Regions from separate parts of the Pseudomonas sp. TH37 genome, predicted to be linked through region 2. Evidence: predicted binding sites of a transcription regulator. Region 2 holds the regulator's gene; each other region holds the start of a gene.
What was found. The regulator FliA, encoded in region 2, starts transcription of late flagellar genes. The targets are predictions, from matches to a motif close to CTAAAGTTTNNNNNNNNNNNGCCGNTAA.
Positions count from the first base shown of each region.

Region 1: the regulator FliA is predicted to act here: its motif matches at 5,321-5,348, upstream of JFU11_RS25675 (methyl-accepting chemotaxis protein).
Region 3: the regulator FliA is predicted to act here: its motif matches at 4,244-4,271, upstream of JFU11_RS08515 (methyl-accepting chemotaxis protein).
Region 4: the regulator FliA is predicted to act here: its motif matches at 2,709-2,736, upstream of JFU11_RS20625 (methyl-accepting chemotaxis protein).

Region 1 covers NZ_JAEKFD010000013.1:59,509-67,284, forward strand. Annotated here, with positions in the region: gene JFU11_RS25650 (purine nucleoside permease) at 1-753, shown strand, start outside; gene JFU11_RS25655 (DUF6555 family protein) at 1,071-1,298, shown strand; gene JFU11_RS25660 (metallothionein) at 1,369-1,527, opposite strand; gene JFU11_RS25665 (methyl-accepting chemotaxis protein) at 1,837-3,519, opposite strand; gene JFU11_RS25670 (Na+/H+ antiporter NhaC family protein) at 3,699-5,015, opposite strand; gene JFU11_RS25675 (methyl-accepting chemotaxis protein) at 5,391-7,538, shown strand.
Region 2 covers NZ_JAEKFD010000001.1:383,119-390,894, forward strand. Annotated here, with positions in the region: gene JFU11_RS01830 (flagellar motor protein) at 1-312, opposite strand, end outside; gene JFU11_RS01835 (chemotaxis response regulator protein-glutamate methylesterase) at 312-1,448, opposite strand; gene JFU11_RS01840 (chemotaxis protein CheA) at 1,498-3,741, opposite strand; gene JFU11_RS01845 (protein phosphatase CheZ) at 3,795-4,583, opposite strand; gene JFU11_RS01850 (chemotaxis response regulator CheY) at 4,614-4,985, opposite strand; gene fliA (RNA polymerase sigma factor FliA) at 5,154-5,894, opposite strand; gene fleN (flagellar synthesis regulator FleN) at 5,891-6,721, opposite strand; gene flhF (flagellar biosynthesis protein FlhF) at 6,838-7,776, opposite strand, start outside.
Region 3 covers NZ_JAEKFD010000002.1:759,222-766,997, forward strand. Annotated here, with positions in the region: gene JFU11_RS08495 (hypothetical protein) at 1-235, opposite strand, end outside; gene JFU11_RS08500 (hypothetical protein) at 237-674, opposite strand; gene JFU11_RS08505 (AAA family ATPase) at 1,166-1,690, opposite strand; gene pnuC (nicotinamide riboside transporter PnuC) at 1,687-2,250, opposite strand; gene JFU11_RS08515 (methyl-accepting chemotaxis protein) at 2,482-4,116, opposite strand; gene JFU11_RS08520 (undecaprenyl-diphosphate phosphatase) at 4,410-5,240, shown strand; gene JFU11_RS08525 (DUF1294 domain-containing protein) at 5,237-5,668, shown strand; gene JFU11_RS08530 (MmcQ/YjbR family DNA-binding protein) at 5,675-6,034, opposite strand; gene JFU11_RS08535 (LysR substrate-binding domain-containing protein) at 6,031-6,939, opposite strand; gene JFU11_RS08540 (FMN-dependent NADH-azoreductase) at 7,070-7,681, shown strand.
Region 4 covers NZ_JAEKFD010000008.1:214,459-222,234, reverse strand. Annotated here, with positions in the region: gene JFU11_RS20640 (DUF1631 domain-containing protein) at 1-1,154, shown strand, start outside; gene ampD (1,6-anhydro-N-acetylmuramyl-L-alanine amidase AmpD) at 1,219-1,779, shown strand; gene ampE (regulatory signaling modulator protein AmpE) at 1,776-2,612, shown strand; gene JFU11_RS20625 (methyl-accepting chemotaxis protein) at 2,825-4,855, shown strand; gene JFU11_RS20620 (TatD family hydrolase) at 4,986-5,762, opposite strand; gene cra (catabolite repressor/activator) at 5,766-6,761, opposite strand; gene ptsP (phosphoenolpyruvate--protein phosphotransferase) at 7,063-7,776, shown strand, end outside.

The sequences.
Region 1 (7,776 bases), on a different contig from region 2:
CTGGCGCTGTCACCGAAATTCGACCTGCGCAAAAGTTACTTCCTGATCGCCGGGATTGCCGGCATCAGCCCGCACCACGGCACCATCGGCACCACCGCGTGGGCACACTATCTGGTGGAGTTCGGCACCCAATGGGAGCTGGATTCCCGGGATGCGCCGAAAGACTGGCCGACCGGTTACCTGGGCATCAACACCAAAGGCCCGAACGAAAAGCCACCGCTGGACTACAAGACTGAAGTGTTCGAACTCAATCCGAAGTTGCAGGCCAAGGCATTCGCCCTGAGCCACAAGGTGCAGCTGAGCGAGAGCAAGGAATCAGCGATATGGCGCTTGAAGTATCCGTCTGCACCGGCCAATCAGCCACCAGTGGTGACCCAGTGCGACACGCTGGCGGGCAATACCTGGTTTTCCGGGACGCGGTTGAGTGAGCGGGCGGAAGTCTGGACCAAGCTGCTGACCAATAACGAAGGGGTCTATTGCACGACTCAGCAGGAAGACAACTCCACCTACGAGGCGCTGCTGCGCGCCAGCCGCGAGGGGTTGGTGGATGTCCGCCGCCTGGCGGTGGTGCGCGCCGGTTCCGACTTCGACCGGCCGGCGCCGGGCCAGAGCGAGGTGGATAACCTGCTCAAATACGCCGATCAGGGCGGTTTTGTGCCGGCGCTTGAGAACCTGTACCGCACGGGGAATCCGTTGGTGCAGGAGATTTTGCAGAACTGGTCGGCTTGGGAGAAAGGTGTGCCTGAAGTCTGAGTTCGGCTTGAGGCCGTCATCGCGAGCAGGCTCGCTCCCACAGAGGTCTGTGTTGGTCACAAAGCATGTGAGCGGCGCAGATCAACTGCGGGAGCGAGCCTGCTCGCGATAGGGCCAGAACATTCAACATCAATGCCGACTGTGACGGTTCCGCCGGCGCACCTTGAACCATAGGCTAGGATCATCTGGGGGTCAGGAAGGCTCCATGATCACGAGGCGTCCGGCTGTCGCCAGTCACTGTCACCGTCCGACAATTCGACTGAATTTTCCCCGCGCCTCGCGATCCCTCTATAACTACAGGGAGGAATACAGGCTTTATGAACAATGCAAAACTTTTCGTTATTGAATACACCCTTCATGGCCAGCCCAAGTCTTTCATTATCCGCCTGGACAAAATGGACAATGCAGAGGCTTGGCACTGGGCAAGTTGCGACGCCGGAGTCGGCCGGATCCCGCGCTTTGGCCGTGAACGGGTGCAAAAGACCAGCAAACCGCTGGCGGAAAAATTCGGCATCGAGAATGTGACCTGGCGACCAGCCAGTTGAGCGTCAAAAAGGAGGGGAAAGATTCAAACCGAAGTGGAGCCTGGAAGGCTCCACTTTTTTGCCTGAACGGTCAGTGTTGAGCACACTTGCAGCCTTTGGTGGCGCATGTTTCGCCGTTTTCGTGGTGTTTGGCGCAGGCTTCACAGCAATAGTGCTTGCCGTGGCGCACGATAGGGTGTTCACCCAGCTTACAGTTGCATTTCGGGCAGTCGCAGGTACCGTCATTCATAAGTCTGACTCCGTGGTTAGGGTCGTCCGGGTGCCGCGAATGCGCGACACCTGAAGCAAATGACCGCCCGTTCCGGATACGGGTTCAAACAAACGCTTGGACGGTGCTTGCTTACTAATGAGGGTAGTCGCGATGCAGCTACTCATGGATGAACACTGCCCTGTGGTAAGGGGGGAAACCCTGATGCCAGCAAGGCGCAAAACCTGTGGGAGCGTGGCTTGCCCGCGAAGCTCCTACAGGATTTCGTCGCTCAAATTTCTTGATTTACCGGCATCGGGGAAACTCCCCTTGCCATACGAGCACTATCAATCAGATACGGAATTGCCCGACCAGTTTACCCAGGCGTTGACCGAGGTCAGCCAGGCTGCGCGAGGTCTGGGCGCCGAGCTGGGTTTCGCCGGCGACGCTGTCTACGGCCACGGCAATTTGATGCACGCTGCGGTTGATTTCTTCGGCGACGGCGGTTTGCTCTTCGGCGGCGCTGGCGATCTGGGCGTTCATCGAGTTGATGGTGCCGATCAATTGGGCCATGGCGTCCAGAGAGGCCCCCGCCTCGTTGGCCTGGGCCGACGTGCCGTCGCCGGCCTCGCTGGAGCGGCGCATGGCCTCGACTGCCGATTGGGTGCCGGCCTGCAAGCGGTCGATCATGCTCTGGATTTCCTGGGTGCTGATTTGCGTGCGACTGGCCAATGCACGCACTTCGTCGGCGACCACCGCAAAACCACGCCCGGCCTCACCGGCGCGGGCCGCTTCGATGGCGGCGTTGAGCGCCAGAAGGTTGGTCTGCTCGGCAATCGAACGGATCACCCCGAGTACGCTGACAATCGACGATACATCTTTCTGCAGGCTGTCGAGAGACACGCCGCTGCTGCGAATGTCGTTCACCAGCGCATGAATCTTCACGATGCTGCCGGCTACCACGCGCTTGGCGGCCTGGCCTTCTTCGTCGGTCTGCTGGGCAGCGACCGCTGCGTTTTGCGCGCTTTTTGCCACTTCCTGAGCCGCCGCCGACATTTCGTTGATCGCCGTGGCCACCTGATCGGTTTCGTGACGCTGGCGCTCCATGGCCTGATCCGAACGCTGGGCCTGATCGGAGACCTGATTCACCAGCCCGGTCAGTTGCGAGGTCATTTCAGTGATCTGCCGCACCAAACCGTGGATCTTGTCGACGAAACGGTTGAACGAGCCGGCCAGTTCGCCGAGTTCATCCTGGCTGGTGATGGACAGGCGCCGAGTCAGGTCACCCTCGCCCGCCGCGATGTCGTCGAGGTTGGCTTTCATCAGGTTCAGCGGACGCAGAATGGTGTTGGCCAGCAGCATCCCGGCAGCAGCGATCACCAGCAGCACCACCACGGCAATCCCGACAATGCTCAGCACCACGCCTTGCATGCGTTCCTGGACCTTGGCCTCAACCACCGCCACCTGAGCTTCGATGCCGTCGAGGTTGACCGAGGTGCCGACCGCCATGTCCCACTTCGGCAGGTATTCGGTGTAGCCGAGTTTGGGCACCAGCACTTGGGTGTTACCGGGCAGCGGTGAGCTGTATTGCAGGTAGTGGGTACCGTCCTTGGCGACTTTCACCAGGTCGCGGTTGACGTAGACACCGTTCGGGTCGCGATTGTCCTTGAAGCTCTGGCCCACGCCTTCCGGGCTGTTGGCCTTGAACAGGCGCACGGTGTTGGAGTCGTAGCCGAAGAAGTAGCCGTCCTTGCCGTAGGTGATGCTCGACAGCAACTTGATCACCTGCGCCCGCGCCGCATCATCACCGGGGGCGGCTGCGTCGTAGAGCGGCTTGATCGTGGTCATGGCCACGGCGACGTAACTTTGCAGGGTCGCCTTGGCATCGCTGAGCAGGCGCTGACGGGTTTCGTCGACTTCCTTGCGGGCCTGCTCCTGCAGAATGAACAACGTGGTCAGGCTGATGACCAGCGCAAAGAGCAGCACCGGGAGGACGGCAAGGGACAGGACTTTAGCCTTCAGGCTCATGCGCATGACGTTCACTCTTTTGATTTTGTTGGCGTGGTTAAAGGCTATAACGGCAGGCCAATTCAAAAGTTGAACGCGGTCATTGTGGGAGCGTGGCTTGCCCGCGATTCAGGCGCCGCGGTTTATCAGGCACACCGCGTAATCGTTCATCGCGGGCAAGCCACGCTCCCACAAGGTAAATGTGGTTACAACACCATCGCCGCCACCCAGCCAAACGCCAGCAATGGCAGGTTGTAGTGCAGGAAAGTCGGGACCACGGTGTCCCAGATGTGGTGATGCTGGCCGTCGATGTTCAGACCGGAGGTCGGGCCCAGGGTCGAATCCGACGCGGGTGACCCGGCATCGCCCAATGCGCCGGCAGTGCCGACGATGCACACGATGGCGATCGGGCTGAAGCCCAGTTGCACGCACAGCGGCACGAAAATCGCCGCCAGAATCGGTACGGTGGAAAACGACGAGCCGATGCCCATGGTCACCAACAATCCGACCAGCAACATCAACAGTGCACCAATGCCTTTGCTGTGGTTGATCCACGACGCCGAGGACTCCACCAGCGTCTGCACATGACCGGTGGCTTTCATCACTTCGGCAAACCCGGACGCGGCAATCATGATGAAGCCGATCATCGCCATCATCTTCATACCTTCGGTGAACAGGTCATCGGTGTCGCGCCATTTGACGATCCCCGACACCGAAAAGATCAGGAAGCCCACCAGCGCCCCGATAATCATCGAGTCCAGCAGCAACTGAACAATGAACGCGGCGGCAATGGCCAGACCGGCGATCATCAGGCTCATTGGGTTGTACTGCACCGCGACCTGTTCGACTTTCTCGATTTTCTCGAGGTCGTAAACGCGCTTCTTGCGGTAGCTGATGAACGCTGCCGCGAGGCCAAACACCATGCCCAGCGCCGGAATACCCATGGCATGGGTGACGTTGATACCGCTGATGTCCACGCCACTACGGGCGACGTTGGCCAGCAGGATTTCATTGAGGAAGATGTTGCCGAAACCCACGGGCAGGAACATGTACGGCGTGATCAAGCCGAAGGTGATGACACAGGCAATCAATCGACGGTCCAGTTGCAGTTTGGTCAGCACATATAACAGTGGCGGCACCAGCAACGGGATAAAGGCGATATGAATCGGCAAAATGTTCTGGGAGGCGATGGCCACCACCCACAGCAGGCCGATCAGCAGCCATTTGACATTTCCGCCACCGTTGGCGTGCTGGCGATCGACCATGGCCAGGGCTCTGTCGGCCAGCGCATGGGCCAGGCCGGACTTGGCGATGGCCACCGCGAACGCGCCGAGCAAGGCATAGGACAACGCAACCGTCGCCCCGCCACCGAGGCCGCTGTTGAAGGCTTTCAGGGTCGCGTCGATGCCCAGGCCACCGGTCAAGCCACCGACCAGTGCGCCCACAATCAGCGCGATCACCACATGCACGCGGGACAGGCTGAGTATCAGCATGATGCCGACCGCGGCAATTACTGCATTCATTGTTGTTACCTCAAAAGCAGCGCGGTGAGGCAATCACCGCCAAACGGAATGAGTCCGGCCGGCAGTCTGTATGAGCGCCGCCAGCGGATGGAGAAAAGGGTTTTATTAGAGGGCGCGCACTGTGCCGGACCGATGCTGGCTTGTCAAAGCCAACGCCAACCCCGTAGGAGCTGCCGAAGGCTGCGATCTTTTGATTTTCAACGACCTCGATGACGCCAGAAGATCAAAAGATCGCAGCCTTCGGCAGCTCCTACAGGGTATGAATCAGTGCCATAAGGGTGTGAGTCGATATTCGGCCCAACGACATAAAGAAAGCCGAATCACAGCCGCTACAGTGCAAAGTCTCAGATATTTATCGAATAAAAGGACGTTTCCATGTCGCTCAGACAACTTTCCATTCAATGGAAAATCACCCTGCTGGCCGGGCTGTGCCTGGCGGGCATCGTGACCCTGCTGGTAGGGCTTTCGCTGTATCGCATGGAGCACAGCTCCGCGCTAGTAAAAGCCTCAAGCATGGAGATGCTGACCGAAGCCGCCCAGGCGCGCATCGAGTCCCAGGGGGAAGTCCAGGCGCTGGGCATTCGTCAGCAATTCATGGACGCCTATCAATATGGCCATGGCTTCTCGCGGCAGGTGCTGTTTTTGCGCGATCAGGCGGAGAAGCGCTTTCTCGATGCCTTCGACCTGCGTGAAGACCTGACCCGACAGGTCAAGTCGGCCCTGCAAGCCAACCCGGAACTGCTCGGCCTGTCGCTGGTGTTCGAAGCCAATGCGCTGGACAACAAGGACGAGCTGTTCGCCGGCCAGGCGGAGTTGGGCAGTAACGACAAGGGCCGTTTCGCCCTGTACTGGTCGCAACCTGTGCCTGGCAAGGTGGCCTCCATGGCCCTGCCGGAAAGCGACATGGCCGACACCAGCACCGGCCCCAGCGGCGAGCCGGCCAACGCCTGGTTCACTTGCCCGCGCACCACGCTCAAGCCTTGCGTGATCGAACCCTACTTCTATGTGATCGACGGCCAGAACGTGCTGATGACCAGCATCGTGTTCCCGCTGATGGTCAACGGCAAAGTCATCGCCTCGCTGTCGGTGGACATCAACCTCAACAGCCTGCAAGCGATCAGTCAGAGCGCCAGCAAAAAACTCTATGACGGCCAGACCAGCGTCAGCATCATCAGCCCGGTCGGCTTGCTGGCCGGCTACAGCCGGGACGCCAGCAAACTCAGCCAACGCCTGGACGCCGTGGACACAACCGACGGTGCCGAACTGCTCCGCCGCCTGACCACCAGCAGCAAGACCGAAAGCCTGCACAGTAATCAGCAATTGAAAGTGCTGTCGCCGTTCCAGCCGATCCCCGGCGGCAAATCCTGGGGCGTGCTGCTCGACGTGCCGGAGAAGGTCCTGGTCGGCCCCGCCGAAGCGCTGAAAAAACAACTCGACGACAGCAACACCGCCGGTACGCTGATTGAACTGTGCCTGGGTGTGCTGGCGGCGCTCGTCGGTTTGCTGTTGGTATGGCTGATGGCGCGTAGCGTGACCCGACCGATCCTCGGCGTGGCCCGCATGCTGGAAGACATTGCCAGCGGCGAAGGCGACCTGACCCGGCGCCTGGCCTACGACAAGCCGGATGAACTGGGCCAGTTGGCCGGTTGGTTCAACCGTTTCCTCGACAAGCTGCAACCGATCATCGCCCAAGTGAAACGCTCGGTGCAGGACGCCCGCAGCACGGCGGATCAGTCGTCCGCCATCGCCACCCAGACCAGCGCCGGCATGGAGCAGCAATACCGTCAGGTCGATCAGGTCGCCACCGCGTCCCACGAAATGAGCGCCACCGCCCAGGACGTCGCCCGCAGCGCCGCGCAGGCGGCACAAGCGGCGCGCGATGCCGATCAGGCGACCCGTCAGGGTTTGACCGTGATCGGCCGCACCACCGCCAGCATCGACCACCTCGCCACCGACATGAGCGCGGCCATGGTGCAGGTCGAAGGCCTGGCAGCGAACAGCGAGAAAATCGGTTCGGTGCTGGAAGTGATTCGCGCCATCGCCGAACAGACCAACCTCTTGGCACTGAATGCCGCCATCGAAGCCGCCCGCGCCGGTGAAGCCGGACGCGGTTTTGCTGTGGTGGCCGATGAAGTGCGCAACCTGGCGCGGCGGACTCAGGAGTCCGTGGAGGAAACCCGTCTGGTGATCGAGCAGTTGCAGAGCGGTACTCAAGAGGTAGTGAGCTCGATGAACAATAGCCATCGCCAGGCTCAGGGCAGTGTCGAACAGGTCGGTCAGGCGGTGACGGCGTTGCGGCAGATTGGTGATGCGGTGACGGTGATCAGCGATATGAACCTGCAGATTGCCAGTGCGGCTGAAGAGCAAAGCGCGGTGGCTGAAGAGATCAATAACAACGTGGCGACCATTCGGGATGTGACCGAATCGCTATCGGGGCAGGCCAATGAATCGGCGCGGGTGAGTCAGTCACTTAACAGTTTGGCGAATCAGCAACAGAGCTTGATGGATCAGTTTCGCGTGTAACGCAGATTCCGCGTCCACCGAGGATCCAAATGTGGGAGCGAGCCTGCTCGCGAAGTCGTTGTGTCAGGTGACATCGATGTTGACTGTACTGCCGCTATCGCGAGCAGGCTCGCTCCCACAGGGGTTAGTGATTGTCCGAAAAATTTGCAGGCAACACAGATCCATGTGGGAGCGGGCTTGCCCGCGATGAGGCCATAACATCCAACATCTATGTTGACTGTTACATCGCCATCGCGGG
Region 2 (7,776 bases):
GGGTTCGGCATCGGCCACCCCTTCCAGACCGAGCAAACCTTCCTTGCGGGCGGTCAGGCTCCAGTTCACTACGCGATCGATGCCGCCGGCCAGGTCCACGCGCGGTGGAAACAGGATCCAGGCGAGAATCTGCATGGCGCGCTTGAAGGCGCTCATCGGCGATTGCAGCAGCGCTGCGCCGATGGTCCCACCGAGTACGATCAACGCTGCCGGGCCGTTGGCCAGCGCGCCGAGGTGACCGCCCTCAAGGTAGTTGCCGCCAATGATGGCGACGAACGCCATGATGATCCCGATAAGGCTTAAAACATCCATCAGATACACGCCTCGACCAGGTGACGGCCGATATCGTCCAGGCTGTACACCGCGTCCGCGAGTTCGGCTTTGACGATGGCCATTGGCATGCCGTAGATCACGCAGCTGGCTTCATCCTGAGCCCAGATCGCACTGCCACCCTGCTTGAGCAGACGCGCGCCTTCGCGACCGTCGGCGCCCATGCCGGTCAGTACCACCGCCAGAACTTTGTCGCCGTAGGATTTGGCCGCGGAACCGAAGGTGATGTCCACGCACGGTTTGTAGTTCAGACGCTCGTCGCCCGGCAGGATTTTCACCGCGCCACGGCCGTCGATCATCATTTGCTTGCCACCAGGAGCCAACAGCGCCAGGCCCGGACGCAGGATGTCACCATCCTCGGCCTCCTTGACGCTGATGCGGCACAGCTTGTCCAGACGCTCGGCGAAAGCCTTGGTGAAGGCTGCCGGCATGTGCTGGATCAACACGATCGGTGCCGGGAAGTTGGCCGGCAACTGCGTCAGCACCCGTTGCAGGGCAACCGGGCCGCCGGTGGAGGTGCCGATGGCGACCAGTTTGTAGGCTTTGCGTTTCGGCGCTGGCGACGATGGAGTCGCTGCATGGGTGCGAGCCGGAGCCGGAATCGGTGCCGGTGCCGGACGCGCAGGCGCGCTGCTGCCGTAGATGTTGACGCTCGAAGGCACAGGCGTCGGGGCTGGCGCAGCCACCGGGGCCGGGGCGCTGTAAGTGCTGGCGCGACGATTACTGCGCGAGATGCTGAGAATCTTCTCGCACAGCAGTTGCTTGACCTTCTCCGGGTTACGGGAGATGTCTTCGAAATTCTTCGGCAGGAAGTCCACCGCGCCGGCGTCCAGCGCATCGAGGGTGACCCGCGCGCCTTCGTGAGTCAGCGAGGAGAACATCAACACCGGGGTCGGGCAGCGCTGCATGATGTGCCGCACTGCGGTGATGCCATCCATCATCGGCATCTCGTAGTCCATGGTGATCACGTCTGGCTTGAGGGCCAGTGCCTGATCGATCGCCTCTTTGCCGTTGGTCGCCGTACCGACGACCTGGATATTCGAATCCGCTGAAAGAATTTCCGAGACGCGGCGGCGGAAAAACCCCGAATCGTCCACCACCAGGACTTTGACTGCCATAAACACTCCGTTAGACGGGGCGAGGCTCAGTCGCCCCGCTCCCCCAGAATCAAATACGCCGTGCGGCGTAACGCTTGAGCATGCTCGGAACATCGAGAATCAGCGCAATGCGGCCGTCACCGGTGATGGTGGCGCCGGACATGCCGGGGGTTCCCTGGAGCATTTTGCCCAATGGCTTGATGACCACTTCTTCCTGGCCCACCAGTTGGTCGACGACGAAGCCGATCCGCTGAGTGCCCACCGAAAGGATCACCACATGGCCTTCGCGCTGCTCTTCGTGAGCGGCGGAGCTGACCAGCCAGCGCTTGAGGTAGAACAGAGGCAGCGCCTTGTCCCGCACGATCACCACTTCCTGGCCGTCCACCACGTTGGTGCGCGACAAGTCGAGGTGGAAGATCTCGTTGACGTTCACCAGCGGGAACGCGAACGCCTGGTTGCCGAGCATGACCATCAGCGTCGGCATGATCGCCAGGGTCAACGGGACCTTGATGACGATCTTCGAGCCCTTGCCCTTGGTCGAGTAGATATTGATGGTGCCGTTGAGCTGGGCGATTTTGGTTTTCACCACGTCCATGCCCACGCCGCGCCCGGAGACGTCGGAAATCTCGGTCTTGGTCGAGAAACCCGGAGCGAAGATCAGGTTGAAGCAATCCGACTCGCTGAGACGGTCCGCCGCATCCTTGTCCATCAAGCCTTTCTTCACGGCGATACCGCGCAGAACGTCGGCATCCATACCTTTGCCATCATCGGAGATGGACAGCAGGATGTGGTCGCCTTCCTGTTCCGCGGACAGGATCACCTTGCCGCTGCGAGGTTTACCCATCGCTTCGCGCTCAGCCGGCTCTTCAATACCGTGGTCGACCGAGTTGCGCACCAAGTGGACCAGCGGGTCGGCCAAGGCCTCGACGAGGTTCTTGTCGAGGTCGGTTTCTTCGCCGACCAGCTCCAGGTTGATCTCTTTCTTGAGCTGGCGAGCCAGGTCGCGAACCAGACGCGGGAAGCGCCCGAAGACTTTCTTGATCGGCTGCATCCGGGTCTTCATGACCGCGGTTTGCAGGTCGGCCGTGACCACGTCGAGGTTCGACACGGCCTTGGACATGGCTTCGTCGCCACTGTTGAGACCCAGACGGACCAGGCGGTTACGCACCAGTACCAACTCGCCGACCATGTTCATGATTTCGTCGAGACGCGCGGTATCGACCCGCACGGTGGTCTCGGCTTCGCTGGCCGGTTTTTCTGGTGGTGGCGCAGACGGGGCACGAGCAGGCGCCGGTGCGGCAGCGGCAGCAGGCTTGGGCGCTTGGGCTTTTGGTTCAGGCGCTTTGGCAACAGGTGCCGGCGCCGCAGCCTTGACGACTGGGGTTGCTACGACGGAAGCAGCAGAACCGGTGCCCACTTCAGTGAACTTGCCCTTGCCATGCAATTCGTCGAGCAGCGATTCGAACTCATGATCCGAGATCAGATCGCTGCCGGCCGCTTTAGCAGTTGGCGCAGCCGGGGCCGGGGCCGAAGCAATCGCCGACTCCAGCGCATCGACGGCAAAGTTGCCTTTGCCGTGCAGCTGATCGAGCAGTGCTTCGAACTCGTCGTCGGTAATGTCGGAGCTGTCGCCTGCCGCTTTCGGGGCTGCCGGTGCGGTAGGCGCTGCGACCACTGCATCGGCGGCGAACTGGCCTTTGCCGTGCAATTGATCGAGCAACGACTCGAACTCGGCATCGGTGATTTCGTCGCTGGTCGCCGCATCGGCGGCAGGCGGAGCAACCACAGGCGCCTCGGCCTGAGCCTTGACGGCATTCAGCGAGTCCAGCAGTTGTTCGAATTCGTTATCGGTGATGTCACCTGACTCGCTTTCGGCGGCGGGTGCTTGCATCACTTCAGCGACAGGTGCCGCTTCATCGGCAGTTTGCGGCTCGGCCAGGCGGGCCAGAGCAGCCAGCAATTCAGGTGTGGCAGCCGTGATCGGGCTGCGTTCGCGGACTTCGCTGAACATGCTGTTCACCGCGTCCAATGCTTCGAGAACCACGTCCATCAGTTCCGAGTCGACGCGTCGTTCACCCTTGCGCAGGATGTCGAACACGTTCTCGGCGATGTGACAGCACTCCACCAGCTCGTTGAGCTGGAGGAAGCCGGCGCCCCCTTTTACAGTGTGAAAACCGCGAAAAATTGCATTGAGCAAATCCGCATCATCCGGTCGGCTTTCAAGCTCGACCAGCTGTTCGGACAGTTGCTCTAGAATCTCGCCGGCCTCAACCAGGAAATCCTGAAGGATCTCTTCATCGGCGCCGAAGCTCATTAAGGGGGTGCTCCTGAGGTCTAAAAACCTAAAAAACCTAAAATGCTAAAACTCTAAAATCCTAGGCTGGATAACAAATCGTCCACATCGTCCTGACCGGACACAACGTCTTCTCTTTTATCGGCATGAATCTGCGGACCTTCACCCTGAGAGAGATGTTTTTGTGGATCTTTTTCAGCCAGCATCGCATCACGGTCATGTTCGATACCCGCAAAGCGGTCTACCTGGCTGGCCATGAGCACGAGCTTGAGCAGATTGCTTTCAACTTCGGTGACCAACTGGGTCACGCGTTTGATCACCTGACCGGTGAGGTCCTGGTAATCCTGGGCCAGCAGAATGTCGTTGAGGTTGCTCGACACGACGCGGTTGTCTTCAGTGCTGCGTGTCAGGAAACTGTCGACGCGCCGGGCCAGTTCGCGGAACTCTTCAGCCCCGACTTCGCGACGCATGAACCGCCCCCAATCCGTGCTCAGCGCCTGAGCTTCGTCGCTCAGGCTGTTGATCAGCGGCGTGGCGTTTTCCACCAGGTCCATGGTGCGGTTGGCTGCGGCCTCGGTCAGCTTGACCACATAACCCAGGCGCTCGGTGGCATCCGTGATCTGAGACACTTCCTCGGCTTGCGGCATGTGCGGGTCAATCTGAAAGTTGACGATCGCGCTATGCAGCTCGCGGGTGAGCTTGCCCACTTCCTGGTACAGGCCGCGGTCACGGGTCTGGTTGAGCTCATGGATCAGTTGCACAGCGTCGCCGAACCTGCCTTTTTCAAGGCTCTCGACCAGTTCGACCGCGTGTTTTTTCAGGGTCGATTCAAAATCGCCCTGTGAAGATTCGTTATGCTCCATAGCTCCCCCGTGACGGACTGGCTTTGCACATCAACCGATGCGTTCGAAGATCTTTTCAATCTTGTCTTTCAACGCCTGAGCTGTGAATGGCTTGACCACATAGCCGTTCACACCCGCCTGAGCGGCTTCGATGATTTGCTCGCGCTTGGCTTCGGCCGTGACCATCAACACCGGCAGGTGTTTGAGTTTTTCATCGGCACGCACGTGGCGCAGCAGATCAATACCGGTCATGCCGGGCATGTTCCAGTCCGTTACCAGAAAGTCGATGCTCCCGCTGTTGAGGACCGGAATCGCGGTAATACCGTCATCCGCCTCGACCGTGTTGGTGAACCCAAGGTCACGCAACAGGTTTTTTATGATCCGCCGCATCGTTGAGAAGTCATCAACGATGAGGATTTTCATATTCTTGTCCAATTCGACCTCCAAGCAGTCTTAAAACGCGCGCAGCACCTGAACGCGCCGTTCAATCAATTCGGCGTAACACTCAACAGTTGTATGGATTACAACGGGCCGTGGCTGACGCAGCAAAATGCCGTACCAACCTCGTTCGCAGTGTCCCCACACTGCCTGTCAGCGCGCTCGCCACTCCCCCAAACGCCCCCGCAAACGGGCCGCGCACTGGCTGTGTAACTGGCTGACCCGCGATTCGCTGACCCCCAGGACCTCACCGATTTCCTTGAGATTCAACTCTTCGTCGTAGTACAGCGCCAACACCAGTCGCTCACGCTCCGGCAAATTGGCAATCGCGTCCGCCAGCGCCGCCTGGAAGCGTTCATCTTCCAGATCGCGTGACGGCTCGAGATGAGCACTGGCGCCATCCTCATGCAGCCCTTCGTGTTCGCCGTCCTGCAACAGATCGTCGAAACTGAATAACCGGCTACCGAGGGTGTCGTTCAAAATCCCGTAATAATCGTCGAGACTCAATTGGAGTTCGGCCGCAACCTCATGATCTTTAGCGTCACGGCCGGTTTTAGCTTCAATCGAGCGAATCGCGTCGCTGACCATGCGGGTATTGCGGTGAACCGAACGTGGCGCCCAGTCCCCCTTGCGCACTTCATCGAGCATCGCGCCGCGGATTCGAATGCCCGCGTACGTCTCGAAACTCGCGCCTTTGCTGGCGTCGTATTTGGTTGATACTTCAAGCAGGCCGATCATCCCGGCCTGGATCAGGTCTTCGACCTGGACACTGGCCGGCAAACGCGCCAGCAAGTGGTAGGCAATGCGTTTGACCAGTGGCGCGTAACGCTCGATCAGCTCGTACTGCGCGTCACGTGCCGACTTCTTGTAGAGGTTGTAGCCACTGGCTGTCATAGGACGGGTCCTGCCGTTTGTTGCACGAGGCGCTCGACGAAAAACTCCAGGTGCCCGCGCGGGTTGGCCGGCAGTGGCCAGGTATCGACCTTCTGCGCAATGGCCTTGAACGCCAGGGCGCACTTGGAACGCGGGAAGGCTTCGTAGACGGCACGCTGCTTCTGCACGGCCTTGCGCACGCTTTCGTCGTAAGGCACCGCACCGACGTATTGCAAGGCGACGTCGAGGAAACGATCCGTGACCTTGGTCAATTTGGCGAACAGGTTGCGGCCTTCCTGCGGGCTCTGCGCCATGTTGGCCAGGACGCGGAAACGATTCATGCCGTAGTCGCGGTTAAGCAGTTTGATCAGCGCGTAGGCGTCAGTGATCGAAGTCGGCTCGTCGCACACCACCAGCAAGACCTCTTGTGCTGCGCGGACGAAACTGACCACCGAGTCACCAATGCCCGCGGCGGTGTCGATCACCAATACGTCGAGATTGTCGCCGATGTCGCTGAAGGCCTGGATCAGGCCGGCATGCTGGGCCGGGCTCAGATGAACCATGCTCTGGGTGCCGGATGCGGCCGGAACGATGCGAATGCCGCCGGGCCCTTGCAACAGCACGTCGCGCAGCTCACAGCGGCCTTCGATCACGTCGGCCAGGGTACGTTTGGGTGTCAGCCCCAGCAGGACGTCGACGTTCGCCAGCCCCAGATCGGCATCCAGCAGCATGACGCGCCGGCCGAGCTCAGCTAGAGCCAGGGACAAGTTCACTGACACGTTAGTCTTCCCGACGCCACCTTTGCCGCCGGTCACCGCGATCACCTGTACGGGATGCATGCTGCCCATGTTATTTCTTTACCTTGTCTTGCATAGACGGAGGCCACATTACTGGCTGCGCGTTCAGCGACTGAACAATGCATGGCAGACCATCGATGTAGGTACAAAAAATGTTCATTAATACCTCAGCCAACCTGCTTGGTCGGGCTGTGGTAAATATCAGCGAACATATCAGCCATGGCTTCTTCGCTGGGTTCTTCCTGCATTTGCACGCTAACGGCGCGGCTGACCAACTGATGACGACGCGGCAGATGTAAATCATCCGGAATCCGCGGGCCATCAGTCAGATAAGCCACCGGCAATTCATGACTGATGGCCAGGCTCAACACCTCACCCAAGCTTGCCGTTTCATCCAGTTTAGTCAGGATGCAGCCGGCAAGGCCGCAACGTTTGTAACTGTGGTAAGCGGCGGTTAGAACCTGTTTCTGGCTGGTGGTTGCCAAGACCAGATAATTTTTTGATTTGATGCCCCGTCCGGCGAGGCTTTCGAGCTGCATGCGCAGTGCCGGATCGCTGGCCTGCAGGCCTGCGGTATCGATCAGCACCACGCGTTTACGCAGCAAAGGCTCCAGCGCCTGCACCAGCGATTGGCCCGGGTCGACATGAGTCACTGACACATTGAGGATGCGGCCCAGGGTCTTGAGCTGTTCCTGAGCACCGATGCGATAGCTGTCCATGCTCACCAGCGCGATATTCTGCGCGCCGTACTTGAGCACGTAACGGGCTGCGAGCTTGGCCAGTGTGGTGGTCTTGCCCATGCCGGCCGGGCCGACCATGGCAATCACACCGCCCTCTTCCAGTGGCTCGACTTCCGGAGTGGCAATCATCCGCGCCAGGTGCGCGAGCAACATGCGCCAGGCCTGACGTGGTTCTTCAATGTCGGTAATCAGTGCCAGCAGATCGCGCGACAACGGGCCGGACAGGCCGATGCGTTGCAAGCGACGCCAGAGGTTGGCCTGGGCCGGACGACTGCCTTGCAACTGATTCCAGGCCAGCGAGCCAAGTTGCACTTCCATCAGTTCACGCAGGCTGTTGAGCTCGAAACGCATCGAGTCGAACGCACG
Region 3 (7,776 bases), on a different contig from region 2:
GGTCGACCTGCGTACGCAGCCGTTGGCGAATCTGCGTGGTCGCGCTGGCTCCATGGCCAACGGCGATGGCTCGGGCGTTGGCCTGTTGCTGCAAATCGCCGGCAGCCTGGTTGACGGTGAGGTTGCCCTGGTACTGCATGCCCGAAGCGTCGATTTCAGCGTTATTAATGACGGGAGGTTGGGCAAAGGTCGATGCACTGCAAAACATGGCAATCATCAGCAGTGTACGATTCATCTTAACGGTCTCCCGTTACGACTTTCAGAGCACCCAGGCCTTGCTGGATGTTGGAATTGACCATGTTGGCAATACCGTTGCCCGAATTGCCCGAACGTCCAGCGGGGAGGTTGGAAAGTTGGGTCTGGTTGGTGAGATTGCCGCCCAGGTTGTTGGTGTTTTGAGTGACCAGGCGGGAGATGCCTGCACCGCTGGCGACGTTGGCAAAGTCGCCGTCGCTCAACTCGTTCGTTTGCCTGAGGATTTGTTTGGACGGGTTGGCATTGGCGGTCGTGGGGCTAGGGTCGGGAGCCACCGGCGGACGCGTTGCCATGCGCGGTTGGACATCACGTTTGATAATAATGATGCCGTTGTCAGCCTGTACGGGCAGGCTGAAACTTGAGCCCAGTGCGCATCCGATCAGTAGGAGGCTATAGATGCTGTTATCAAATGTCCCCACGGCGGCAATTCCTTCTTTGTTGTGGGCTGGTCCTGAATCAGCGTTGTGAAGGATTGAGCGAAAGCTGTGCCGGTTTTTGATTATTGTTTTGATTCAGAGGGTTATCGATCGAGGTTAGCGGATCGATGAAGTGCGGTGTTTCAGGTCTGAGACGACTGCCGGGACGGCAATGTGAGCAGAGATCGCAATAACAGTGGATCCAAGCTTTATGCGGGGATGTATCAGCGCTTTAACATATCGCGTGACAAAACGATGACCAGCGTTGAAACGGGCTGTTCGAGAGGGGACGCGTGTTTCAGAAACGGACGTATTTGCAAAAAATTTGCAACAAATGCTGGGGTATTTGACCAGTGCCCATCAGATCAACGCAATCACTGTGGGAGCGGGCTTGCCCGCGAAAGCGGTGTGTCAGGCGACATCAATATTGACTGTGCCGCCGTCTTCGCGAGCAAGCCCGCTCCCACATGGATTGGGGGGGGCAATAAGGAAGATCAGCGCTCGAGCAGTAACGCGACGGCTTGCAATGCCTGAAGCCGGCGTTCGGCCCAATCGCCCTGAAGCACTTGAACAGGCTGCCGATGTTGCTCCAGCCATGCCTGGGTCGCGTTGAAAAAAAACCGGCGTTCATCCAGCTCGGGCTGACAACGCTGACCGTCATCGGTCCAGTCAACCTGTTCGGGCGACAGCAGCAAGTGCAAGTCATAGTGCCGCGCCAGCAGCGCCTCCTCGAGCCAGGCCGGGCAATCGCCAAACAGGGTCTGGCTCCAGAGCATGTTACTCAGCAAGTGAGTGTCGAGAATCAGCAATGGCGGCCCAAGGGCGCGGGCTTCATCTTCCCATTGCAGCTGACCTCGAGCGATTTCGGGAATATCGGCCGGGCAAGTATCCCGCGCCTCCCGCTCAATGAACCAGCGCACGTATTCACCCACCAGAGCACCGCCGAATTGCTGTTGCAGTTCGGCGGCCAGCCAGCTCTTGCCACTGGATTCAGGTCCTGTGAGCACCAGCACTTTCATGTGCGCAACGCCGGATCGGTGCGCCATGTCCGCCAGCCATGCACCGCCAGCAGGGCGAACGCCCCATAGAGGCCCGCAGTCAGGTACAGCTCTTTGTAGATGAACAGGCCAACAAAGATGATGTCGAGCGCGATCCACAGCGCCCAGCATTGCAGACGTTTTTGCGCCATCCATAATTGCGCCACCAGGCTGAACCCGGTCAGCGCCGCATCGAGCCAAGGCTGGGCGGCATCGGTCCAGTGGGCCATCGCGGCGCCGAGCAGCAAACTGCCGACTGCGCCGACGGTCAGCCCGAGCGCAATGGATTTTCCATCGAGCAAGCTGACATGCCGCTTGCCATGAGTCGCGCTCCCCTGCGTCCACTGCCACCAGCCGTAGATCTGCAAACCGGCGTAGATCACTTGAAGCAGCATGTCCGAATACAGCTTCACCTCAAAAAAAATCCAGCTATACAGCAGCACCATGACCAGGCCGATCGGCCAGCACCAAGGGTTCTGTCTGACCGTCAACCAGACGGCAATCACGCCGAGGGCGGCGGCAAACAGTTCAAGCCCGGACATGGAGGTTCCTTGGTGTCGTAAAAATGAGGGGGGCGAATTGTACCCGGATTGTGGGAAATGGGCTTGTAGTGGGGAGTGGCGCTTACCAATGCCAGTCAGGTCACACGCAATCCCTGTGGGAGCGGGCTTGCCCGCGAAGGCGGCGGCACAGTCAATATTGATGTCGCCTGACACACCGCCTTCGCGAGCAAGCCCGCTCCCACAGGGGACCGCGTTGGGTATAGAAAAGAGTTACACCCGAAACTGCTTCAGCAACCCGTTCAACTGTTCGCTCAGTTCCTTGAGGTGAACGCTGGCCACGCTCGATTGTTCGGCCGCCAGTGCCGTGCTGTGGGACAACCCGGCTGCCTGGGTGACGTTCTGATTGATGTCTTCCACCACATGGGCCTGTTGCAAGGTCGCGCTGGCAATCGAGGCGTTCAACCCGTTGAGGTTGCGCAAGGCCTGGCCGATGGCATTCAGGCTGGCGCCCGCCAGCCCGGCCTGCTCGATAGTCAATTGCGAGGCACGGCTGCTGTCGCCAATTACCTTGACCGCCGCTTCGGAGTGGCTTTGCAGGCGTTCGATCATCGACTGGATTTCCGCCGTGGACTTCTGGGTGCGCTGGGCCAGCAGGCGCACTTCATCGGCGACCACCGCAAACCCGCGCCCTTGCTCGCCGGCCCGGGCGGCTTCGATGGCGGCGTTGAGGGCGAGCAAGTTGGTTTGCTCGGCGATGGAGCGAATCACTTCCAGAACGCTGCCGATTTGCGTGCTTTCGGCGGCTAGGGTACGAATCACTTCGACGGCTTGATCGATGGTCGAAGACAGCTTGTCGATCTGCTGCAGGCTGCCATCGATATTGACTTGGCCCTGTTGCGCCTGAGACTCGGCATTGCGCATTTCGCTGGCCGCGTGCTCGGCGTTTTTGGCCACATCCTGCACGCCGTAGGTCACTTCGTTGATCGCGGTTGCCACCAGTTCCATTTGTTGGGATTGCTGCTGGCTGCGTTGCTGGGCTTGCGCGGCATCGTTGCCCAGTTCGCTGGAAGACTGGCCCAGCGCGCCGGCGGACACCTGCAGCTGACTGATCACCAGGCGCAGTTTGGCGGTAAAGGCGTTGAAGTGCCGGGCCAGTTGCGTGACTTCGTCCTGGCCGTGGGTATCGAGGCTGCGGGTCAGGTCGCTTTCACCGCTGGCGATGTTGGCCATGGCGTTCACGGTTTCCTGGAGCGGGCGCACGATGCTGCGGGCAATCATGATCACCAGCAACGCCATGATCAGGGCAATCACCAGGCCCACGAAAGAGGCCTTCCATACTTGAGCATAAAACTCGGCCTGCATGTCATCGATGTATACGCCCGAACCGATCACCCAACCCCAAGGCTCGAACAGTTTCACGTAGGAGGTTTTTTCCACCGGCGCGCTGGCGCCCGGTTTCGGCCAGCGGTAATCGACCATGCCGGCACCCTTGGCCTTGGCGATGGCGACCATCTCGTTGAACAGCGCGAAACCGTCGGGGTCGCGAATCGCCGAGAGATTCTGGCCATCAAGCTTCGGATTGGTCGGGTGCATGATCATGACCGGCGTCAGATCGTTGATCCAGAAATAGTCATTCTGGTCGTAGCGCAAACCGCGCACGGCATTCAGTGCCTGCTTTTGCGCGGCGTCGCGGGTGAGGGTGCCGGCAGTTTCCAGGCCGTGATAGTAGGTGAGGATGCCACTGGCGGTCTGTACCACGTGCTGGGTCTTTTGGGCCTTGGCCTGATAGAGGTCGTCGTGAATCTGCTTGAGCATCAACACGCCCAACGTCAATAGCATCACCACGGCCACGATCAAGATGAGCCACAAGCGTCGGCTGATCGACACACTGCGCAAGCTGTTCATAACGCTGTTACTCCGGTTTCTTGTTCTTGTAATAAACGATCGCCAGCATCCAACCACACTTTGCCGATCGGGCCTATGCGACTCAGGACCTATTACACGGCAGCGTAAATGAGGCGTCTCTGATAGGATTTCGGCCCCGCACGGAAAAACCTGAGCCCAAGTCTTTTTTCCCGCAACTTTTACGGTTTTGCGTGGATCTTGTGCGCGCGGGGATTCAGCTAAGGTTGATTGCGGTTAACGCTCTACAAATTATTAACGGAGCATGCCTGGGGGTATTGCTTCTTGGGGGATTGATGGATCTTTGGACGGCCTTTCAGGCATTGATTTTAGGCGTGGTAGAAGGGCTGACGGAGTTCTTGCCCATTTCCAGTACCGGGCACCAGATTATTGTGGCGGACTTGCTCAATTTCGGCGGCGAGCGGGCCATGGCCTTCAACATCATCATTCAGCTCGGGGCAATCCTGGCGGTGGTCTGGGAGTTTCGCCGCAAGATCTTCGACGTGGTCATCGGTTTGCCGACACAGCCCAGTGCCCGACGCTTTACCGCGAACCTGTTGATTGCCTTCCTGCCGGCCGTGGTATTGGGGGTGATTTTCGCCGACTTGATTCATGAGTACCTGTTCAACCCGATTACCGTGGCCACCGCATTGGTCGTGGGCGGGATCGTCATGTTGTGGGCTGAACGTCGCCAGCATGAAGTGCATGCTGAAAGCGTTGATGACATCACCTGGAAAGACGCGTTGAAAGTCGGCTTCGCCCAGTGCCTGGCGATGATTCCGGGGACCTCGCGCTCCGGTTCGACGATCATTGGCGGCTTGCTGTTCGGGTTGTCGCGCAAGACGGCCACCGAGTTCTCGTTCTTCCTCGCCATGCCAACCATGGTCGGCGCGGCGGTGTACTCGGGCTACAAATACCGCAATCTGTTTGTGCCGGCTGATTTTCCGGTATTCGCCATTGGTTTCGTCACGGCGTTTATCTTTGCGATGATCGCCGTTCGGGCCCTGCTGATATTCATCGCCAGCCACAGCTACGCGACATTCGCCTGGTATCGCATTGCGTTCGGTCTGGTGATCCTGGCCACTTGGCAATTCGGCTGGGTCGACTGGACAGCGGTCAAACCATGAACGATTCCAGTGCGCGCAACAATACCCCCGGACGCAAGTCCGGGGGCGCCATTCAGAACCTGCGGCTGAAACTGCTGGTATTCGTTGCGCTGTGCGCAGTGCCGTTGTTTGGCTCGGTGTCGCTATGGCTGCACGGGGTGTCGATGATTCCCCTGGCGGCCTACGGCATCGTCAGCGTGCTGGCGTTTTTCCTGTACTGGAGCGACAAGCACAAGGCCCGCGCCGACAGTTGGCGCACGCCGGAGAACGTCTTGCACGCGGTGGAGCTGGCGGGCGGTTGGCCGGGCGCTTTGCTGGCCCAGCAAGCGTTTCGACACAAGACCCGCAAAGTCTCGTTTCAGTTGGTGTTCTGGCTCATCGTGCTGATGCATCAGGTGTTCTGGATCGACCAGCTATTTCTGGGCGCTAACCTGTTTGCATTGCTTTAAAGCACTTTAAAGCAGCAAGCCGACCTGCGTGCGCTTGGGCAATTTGCTCACCACCAGTTGGTGGGAACGTTGCAGCAAGCCTTGCAGCTCTTCGGTGCCCAGCGGGTAGGGCGTTTCCATGATGACCCACTGGGCCCGGGCCAGATACGGCGCCGGGTGAATGCCCGGGCGGTCGCAATGGCCCAGGAACAGGTCCTTGTCGACCTTGAAAGCCAGGGACTGTCCCCGCAGGTTCTGCAAGGCGAACATCTTGTTCCCGGCAATCGAAAACACCCGCACGCCTCCCCACTTGTAATCCTCCCGCGCACCGGGCAGTGCCAGGCAGAATTGCGCGACGTCCTCTTCGCTCATTAGTCCCGCTTTCATAACAGTCTGTCCCCACAAGCATTGAATGATTCGATCAAATGGTCGATCCAGGCGCGTACTGCCGGCATCACCCCGCGTCGATGGGGGTAGACCGCTTGCAGCCAGCCGCCCGGCAATGACCAGTCGGGTAGCAGTTGCACCAGCTCGCCGTTTTTTAGCTCTTGCTCGCAATGCATCATGGGCAGCATGGTAAAACCCTGGCCACTGAGGGTGCACGCTTTGCGCACAATGAAATCGTCGATCCCCAATCGCGCTTCCAGGCTCAGATCATAGCTTTTGCCCTGTTGATCAAGCATGCGGATGTGCACCATGCGGTCGGCTTCCAGAGCGCCGAGCACGGGCAGGTTTTTCAGGTCTTCAGGATGATTTATTTCACGGCCGAGCAAAAAAGCGGGGCTGGCAACCATCAGCATCTGAGCCTGACGCAGGCGGCGGGTGACCAGCAATGGATCTTCATCACCCAGATCCCGCACTCTCAAGGCGACGTCGACGCCCTCGTTGATCAGGTCAACCCGACGGTTGAGCAACATCATCTCCAGCTGAACCTGAGGGAATTTCTCCAGGAAGTTACTGATCACCCCGGGCAGGATTTCGTGGGCCAATCCGACGGGGCACGACACTCGCAAGCGCCCCCGGGGCTCGCTGGACATGCTGGCCACCGCTTCGTCGGCCATCTCGGCCTCCAGCAGCATCGCCTGACAATGGCGCAAGTAACGCTCGCCCACGGCGGTCAGGTTGAGTTGGCGGGTGGTGCGTTGCAGCAGGCGTGCGCCCAGGCGTTCTTCCAGCTCGGCGATACGTCGCGACAACCGCGATTTGGGAATCCCCATCAAACGCCCGGCCGCCGCGAAACCACCGGCTTCGACCACCTTGGCGAAGTAGTAGAGGTCGTTGAGATCTTGCATGGTTTAAGCTCGACTGTTCTATCAGTGGGACAAACTATCGCATTGTTGCCGACTAATCATCTATTGGTTTCGTCGGTAGGATTGTCTCCATCAGATCGCCCGGTGGCGATCCTCACCTTGGAGATCCCACATGAAATTACTGCATATCGATTCGAGCATTCTGGGTGACAACTCGGCTTCCCGTCAGCTGAGCGGCGAAGTCGTCAAAACCTGGCAAGCCGCCGAGCCTGGCGTTGTGGTGACTTACCGCGACCTGGCTGCCGATGCCATCAGCCATTTCTCCGCCACCACCCTGGTCGCTGCCGGCACCGCCGCAGAGCTGCGCAACGCCGCGCAACAGCACGAAGCGGATCTGAGTGCCTCGACTCTGGCCGAATTCCTCGCCGCCGATGCCGTCGTGATTGCCGCGCCGATGTACAACTTCACCATCCCGACTCAACTCAAGGCCTGGATCGACCGCATCGCCGTGGCCGGTCAGACTTTCCGCTACACCGAAGCCGGCCCTGAAGGTCTGTGCGGCGGCAAGAAAGTCGTGATCGTGTCGACTTCCGGCGGTCTGCATACCGGTCAAGCGACCGGTGTTGCGCACGAAGATTATCTGAAGGTGCTGTTCGGCTTCATTGGCATCACCGACATCGAGTTCGTCCGCGCCCATGGCTTGGCCTACGGTGATGAAGTGCGCACCAAAGCCATGAGCGACGCTCAGGCGCACATTAGCGAGCAATTGTTCGCTGCCGCGTAAGGCTTGCGTAAAGTCGTAAACAGCTCGGGCAATACCCCTGAAACTCTGTATTCTGGTCATCGTGATGGCCGGATACGGAGTTTTTTGTTTCTGGC
Region 4 (7,776 bases), on a different contig from region 2:
TCAACCTGATCGCCATGCTCTTCGAATGCATCCTCGATGACCGTAACCTGCCGGACTCCCTCAAGGCGCTGATCGGCCGTTTGCAGATCCCGATGCTGAAAGTCGCGGTGCTCGACAAGAGCTTCTTCAGTCGCAGCAGCCATCCGGCCCGGCGTTTACTCAACGAAATCGCCGCTGCGGCCATGGGCTGGGGCGAGTGCGATGACCATGAGCGCGACAGCCTGTACCTGCGCATCGAGCAAGTGGTGCAGCGTTTGCTGAACGACTTTGTCGATGACCCGGCGATCTTTTCCGAATTGCTGGCGGATTTTCTCGCCTTCACCAGTGACGAACGCCGTCGCAGCGAATTACTCGAGCAACGCACCCGTGACGCCGAAGAAGGCCGTGCCAGGACCGATCTGGCGCGTCAGCGCGTCGAGCAGGCGCTGAACCAGACGTTGGTGGGCAAGGTGCTGCCGCACAGCGTGGTGGCGTTTGTCCAGGAGGCCTGGAGCAAAGTGCTGTTGCTGACCTGTCTCAAGCACGGTGATCAGTCCGCCGAATGGCATGCCGATGTGCAGACCATGGCGCAATTGATCTGGAGCGTGCAACGCCATGACGAACCCGACGCGAGCCTGCGCTTGTTGTCGCTGGTGCCGGGGTTGCTCAAGTCGTTGCGCGATGGCTTGAACAGCTCGGCATTCGACCCGTTCGCCACCGGCGAGTTTTTCAGCGAGCTGGAAGTTTTGCACCTTCAGTTGTTCGAACGTCCGGGCCAGAAAAGCACGGCTGTTGACGCACCGATGATGGTCGAAGTGCAGCAGGAAATCGTGCTTCGCACCGCTGACGAAGGCCCGGTCGAAACGGCATCGATGCGTTTGCCGGAGGACGATGTTGCTCTGCTTCAGGTCGATAAGCTGCACCTGGGCTGCTGGGTCGAGTTTCAGGAGGACGAGGAAAACACCCTGCGCTGCAAGCTGGCGGCGATTATTGAAGCCACCGACAAATACATCTTCGTCAACCGTACCGGGATGAAAGTGCTGGAGCACAGCCGTACCGGCCTGGCCCTGGAGTTCCGGCGTGGCGCGGTGCGAACGCTGGACGACACCTTGCTGTTCGACCGGGCGCTGGAGTCGGTGCTGGGCAACCTGCGGCGTCTCAATCGCGGCAAGTGATCGCGCGCCGAGGGTCTATCGCGGCATACTGGGCACCAACACAGTCGTCGTTGAAGGAACCTGTATGCAGTTGGACCCCGCGAGCGGTTGGTGTCAGGGCGTGCGCATATGCCCCTCGCCCAACTTCAATGCACGCCCCGAGGGCGAAATTTCCCTGCTGGTGATCCACAACATCAGTCTGCCACCAGCGCAGTTTCTGACCGGCAAGGTGCAGGAATTTTTCCAGAATCGTCTGGATGTCACGGAACATCCCTACTTTGCAGGAATCGCCGACCTGCGGGTGTCTGCGCATTTTCTGATTGAACGTGACGGCACCGTCACTCAGTTTGTCTCTTGTCTTGAGCGTGCCTGGCACGCTGGCATCTCATGTTTCGAAGGACGGGAAACCTGTAACGATTTTTCCGTGGGCATCGAGCTTGAAGGCACGGATGATCTGCCGTTCACCGACGCCCAATATCAAGCGTTGACGGCCCTGACGCGACAGCTGCAAAGCGCCTTCACGGGCATCACCGCACAACGCATCTGCGGGCATAGCGACATCGCACCCGGGCGCAAGACTGATCCGGGACCGGCGTTTGACTGGGCACGCTATCGCGCGGCTCTGGAAAAAAAGGAGCAACAATGAGTTTTCTGGTGCTGCTGTTGGCGGTGTGGATCGAGAAGTTCTCGGCCCTGCGCCATCGGGTTCAACGTGATGGCGGTTGGGTGCGCGAGCTGCACAAGCTTGAAGCCAACCCACGCATGACAAACCGTCCGTGGCTGATACTGGTGGTGCTGGTGTTGTTGCCGGTGGCGCTGCTGGGTTTGCTGTTGCTGGTGCTGGAGCCGGTAGCCTACGGTTTGCTGGCGTTACCGGTGCACCTGCTGGTGGTGATTTACAGTCTGGGCCGAGGTGATCTGCTGGCCGACCTCGGGCCGTTTCGCGATGCCTGGCGCCGGGAGGACCTGCAAGCCGCCGCCCATGTGGCCAAACGCGACCTGAATATTTGCGCCGACAACGGCGAGCAACTGCTGGAGCGAGTTGAAGGGCATCTGTTGTGGGAGGCCTATCAGAGCTTTTTCGCGGTGATTTTCTGGTACTTCCTGTTGGGCCCGGTTGCAGCATTGAGCTATCGACTGCTGGCGCTGGCCGAGGAGCACGGGCAGAACCCGGCCGTGGTCGAGCGAGCGGCACAGCTGCGTCACGCGTTCGATTGGGTGCCGGTGCGACTGCTGGCGGCGAGTTTTGCACTGGTCGGCAACTTTGTCGCGGTCGGCCGGGTGATGCTGCACGAGCTGCTGAACTGGAACATCAGCGCCGCCCAACTGATCGAGAAGGTCGGGTTGGTGGCTGGTGAAATTCCGGCGCCGGTGGTGGGGCCGGACGGCATCAACAGCCTCGACCGGATCTGGGAACTGCTGCTGCGCGCGGCAGTGCTTTGGTATGCCGGGTTCGCGTTGTGGACTGTTTTGTCCTGATTTCTGCTTTGAATCGAAAAGATCGCAGCCTTCGGCAGCTCCAGGGATCGTGTGAATCTGTAGGAGCTGCCGAAGGCTGCGATCTTTTTCGTTAACCTTAAGTTACAAAACCCTCCGCCGATTTAGGCTATACAGAGATAGCGCCAATAGTGGCTATCTGCTGTCTCTGCGCGCCTGCCATAAAAATAAGAATTCAAAAGGGAGACTTCACAGTGAAGAGCTTGCTCTATCCCGCCGTCGCGCTGATGAACCGCCTGAGCTTCGGCATGAAGTTCAGCCTGATCAGCGTGCTATTCCTCGTGCCGATGCTGGTGACCAACTTCTATCTGGTGCGCGATTCCTATCGCGAATTCCAGGGCACACGGGTCGAGCTGCAGAGCCTCGACCTGCTGGGCAGCGGCCTGAGCCTGCGCCGAGATCTGGAAACCCTGAACAATCTGGTGCAGATCAACGTCATCCTTGGCCAGTCCGGCAAGGCGGGTCATGTCGAGTCGAATATCAGCGCTCTGGAGCAAAGCGTTCTGGCCCGTTTGCAAGGGCTGGCGGCGATGACCACTGACCCGGAACAAATTACCTTTTTCGATGGCAAGCGCGATGAAATGATCGCCGCGTTCAAGGCCCAGCAAACGGAAACCTCCCTGCAAAGCAAAAGTGCGCTGATCGGCAAGTTGCTCGGCAACGCGCAGATTTTCAGCCAGATCATTGCCAGTCAGGCCGGCCTGAGTCGCGACAGCCAGAGCGACATGCGTCAGCTGAGCGAGCTCATTACCAACGTCACGCCAGCCGTCACCCAGACGCTCGGCGAAGGCCGGGCGATGGGTTCTTACTCGTTGGGGCAGGGCTTTCTCAATTCGGCGTCGAGCACCCGTTTCGATGAGTTGCTGGCGCAGATCGAAAAGCTTCAGGCCGAATACGGTCTGAAATTGCAGGATGCTCTGGGCTCCAGTAAAGCGGCGCACGAAACCCTGGCCGCTCAGGCCGAAAGCAGCAAGGCCTCCCTGAAAAAGGCCAGTGAACTGTTCGAAGAACAAGTGGTGATGGCTGACACCCTCGATGCACCGTGGCAGGCCTTTTACGATCAGGTTACGGGCCTGATCGACCAGACCTACCAACTCAATGAAGCCACCCTGAAGTTTCTCGGTACCCAGTTGCAGCAGCGGCTGGAGCAGCACCGCACCCACATGATCCTGCAGGCAGTGGCGCTGGCGCTGGTGTTTGTGTTGATTTTTTACCTCTATGGCGGTTTCTATGCCTCGACCCGCACCACCCTCAAGCGTCTTGGCGCGGTGATGGACAAGGTGGCGGCCGGGGACATGACCGTGACCTTCAGCGCCAACAGCCGCGATGAACTGGGCGAGCTGGGCGAGGTATTCACCGGCACCGTGAAGAAGATCCATGATCTGATCGAGCGCGTGGGCCAGACCGTCAGTGAGGTCGAGCGCCAGGCCGGCCAGGTTGAAAACGTGTCTGCCCAGAGCAATCAGGCGGTAGCGGGGCAGCGTACGCAGATCGAGCAGGTCGCCACCGCGATGAACCAGATGTCAGCCACTTCCCTGGAGGTGGCGCGCAGTGCCGCGGCGGCCGTCAGCAGCGCTCACAGCGTCAACGACGAGACCATCAGCGGTCGCGGCCTGGTGGAGTCCCAGCAGGGCAGCATCGCTGCACTGGCCAGTGAGATCGATCAGTCGGTGCGGGTGATCAATCAACTGGCCAGCGACAGCCAATCCATCAGTCGTGTGCTGGAAGTGATCAAAAGCATTGCCGAACAGACCAACTTGCTGGCGCTCAACGCGGCCATCGAAGCCGCGCGTGCGGGCGAGCAGGGCCGTGGTTTTGCGGTGGTGGCGGACGAGGTCCGGACCCTGGCCAAACGCACCCAGCAATCGACCGAAGAAATCGAGCAGATGATCGCCAAGCTGCACAGCGGTGTCGGGGCGGCGGTCAAGGCGATGGGCACCAGCCATCAGATGGCCAACGGCACGGTCGGGCAGTCGGAAAAGGTCCAGCAGGCGCTGGAAAACATCCTCGGTGCTGTCGGCATGATCGTCGACCAGAACCAGCAGATCGCCGCTGCGGTAGAGCAGCAGACCGCCGTGGCTCACGACATCGACCAGAACATCGTCGAGATCAACCGCGCCGGTGAGCGCACCGCCGACGGCGCGCACCAGACTGAAAATGCCAGCCGAGCGTTGTCGGCGCAGGTGGTGGAACTCAAACAATTGATCAGCGCGTTCCGGGTTTGATGCCACGGAGTTGATTTCCTGTGGGAGCGGGCTTGCCCGCGATAGCGTATTACCATTCAACATCAATGTTGACTGACAGTCCGTCATCGCGGGCAAGCCCGCTCCCATAGGTATTGCGTGAATCAGTGGGTTACCAGTTAAACAACTCACACGCATTGGCCGTGCTGGCGGCAGCCAGTTGTTCGGGGTTGATCGCCATGAGGGCGGCCAGTGCCTCGCAAATCGCCGGAAGATGCGCCGGGCTGTTGCGTTGACCGGGGAACATGGCGGGCGCCATGTCCGGTGAGTCGGTTTCCAGTACCACCGATTCAACGGGTAAACCGGCGAGCACGCGGTGCATGCGCAGGGCCTGCGGCCAGGTCGCGGCGCCGCCGAAGCCGAGTTTGAAACCCAGCTTGATGTATTCGCGCGCCTCTTCCTGGCTACCGGCGAAGGCATGAATGATTCCCGCCCGTTTCAAGCGAAACCGTTTGAGCGTGGCAATCACCGCCGCATGGCTGCGTCGCACGTGAATCAGCGCCGGCAGATTGAAGTCCGCCGCCAGTTGCAGTTGGGCGTCGAACAGCGCTTGCTGGCGTTCACGATCCAGGGTCTCGATGAAGTAATCCAGACCGATTTCGCCCACCGCGCATAGCTGTCGATGGCCGGCCATACGCGTCAGCCAGTCACCGAGCTCGGTCACATCCTCAGGGCGATGGTCATCCAGATACACCGGGTGCAAACCGAACGCCGCGTGCAGATCGGGATCGCTTTGCACCAGGTCCCAGACCCGCTGCCAATTGGCCCGATAAACCCCCAGCACCACCATCCGCCGCACGCCGAGGGCGCGGCTCTCGGCCAGCAGCGCCTGACGATCCACGTCGAAATCCGGGAAATCCAGATGAGTGTGGGTGTCGATCAGTTCCACGGCTCAGTCCTGATGAATACGCTGCTTGAAGGTCCGCGCGATGGCCTGCACGCCGGGTTGGTAATCGGCCTGTTCAATGGCCGCCAGCGCCAGTTGCAAAGCTTTGTCGGCGATCAGTTGATGCTGCTGGGACATGGCGTTGACCGGCAGTGGCAGGAAGTCCAGCAACTGCGTATCACCGAAGGTGCCCAAGCGTAGCGGGCGGGACTTCAGAGGGAAGTCGTGCAAGGCATCGAACACGCCCTGAAGCAGCACGTAGGAGGTGGTCACCAGCGCATCCGGCAAATGGCCCAGGCGCTGAAGCAATTCTTCCATCAATTGTTTGCCGCACTCACGGCTGAACGACTCGCCGTGTTCGATCAGCGCCTCGCCTTTGAAACCGTTCAGCGCTTCCTTGAACCCTGCCGCCCGTTCCTGGCTGATACTCAATTCGGGACGGGCACCGATCAGCGCGATCTGCTTGGGCAACGGGTCCAGCAGGCTGCGGGTAAGCTGCAGACTGGCTTCGCGATCATCACTGATCACCGAGCAAAAGTGCTCAGGCTCCATCACCCGGTCGATGGCGATGATCGGAATGCCTTTGGCCTGCAACTGCCGATAACTGTCATCACCGGCCGGCAGGCAACTGGCGACGATCAGCGCATCGCAGCGGCGGGCGCGGAACAGTTGCAGCAATTGCCGTTCGCTGTCCGGCGCATCGTCGGAGCTGGCGATCAGCAGTTGATAGCCGCGAGCCCGGGCGCCTTGTTCCAGCAGTTTGGCGATTCGCGCGTAACTGGGGTTTTCCAGGTCCGGCAGAATGAAGCCCAGGGTGCGGGTGTGCCGACTGCGCAACCCGGCGGCCTGAGGATTGGGTGTGAAGCCATGTTGTTCGACCACCGCGCGCACGCGCTCGACGGTGGCGCTGCTGATGCGTTGCTGTTCAGCCTTGCCATTGATGACATAACTGGCGGTAGTCACGGAGACGCCGGCCAACTGTGCAATATCACTGAGTTTCAACCCGGGTTTTCCTTATTTGTTCGAGCTTGCCCGACATTTTCGCCAATCCTACCCGATTCGGGCAGGCGACCATTGTCGCAGCAGATCCGACAATTGGACTTCAAGGATGAGACATTATCGAGTAACGTGCCTAACATTCTAGATTAAACGTTTCAGCAGGCGTATTTTCTACGTTAAAGGTCGCTTTGGTCGGTTCTGCCGCGAAACCGCCAAAACTGCCCCTGAAAAGGCGCTCCCAAGGGCCTAAGCTGAATCAATCAAAACAATACCTGGCGTCACACGGCGCCAAAAAGGAGAAAGCATGCTCGAGCTCACCATAGAGCAGATATCCATGGGCCAGTCGGCTGTGGATAAAGCCACCGCCCTGCAATTACTCGCTGACCGACTTGTGACCGATGGCCTGGTGGCGGATGGTTACCTTGCGGGCTTGCAGGCCCGGGAAGTCCAGGGCTCGACCTTTCTCGGCCAAGGTATTGCCATCCCACACGGCACCCCGGAAACCCGTGATCAGGTGTTCGCCACCGGTGTGCGGCTGATGCAGTTTCCTGACGGCGTGGACTGGGGCGATGGTCAGATCGTTTATCTGGCGATTGGTATCGCTGCCAAATCCGATGAACACCTGCGCCTGCTGCAACTGCTGACTCGCGCCCTCGGTGAAACCGATCTGGGCCAGGCCCTGCGCCGCGCCAGTTCCGCCGAAGCCTTGTTGAAACTGCTGCAAGGCGCGCCGCAAGAGTTGGCGCTGGACGCACAGATGATCGGCCTCGGTGTTTCCGCCGATGACTTCGAAGAACTGGTCTGGCGCGGTGCCCGCTTGCTGCGTCAGGCCGATTGCGTGAGCAACGGTTTTGCTGGCGTCTTGCAGCAGGTCGACGCGCTGCCGCTGGGCGATGGCCTGTGGTGGCTGCACAGCGAACAAACGGTGAAGCGTCCGGGCCTGGCATTCGTTACCCCGGACAAACCCATGCGCTACCTCGGTCAGCCGTTGAGCGGGCTGTTCTGCCTGGCCAGCCTC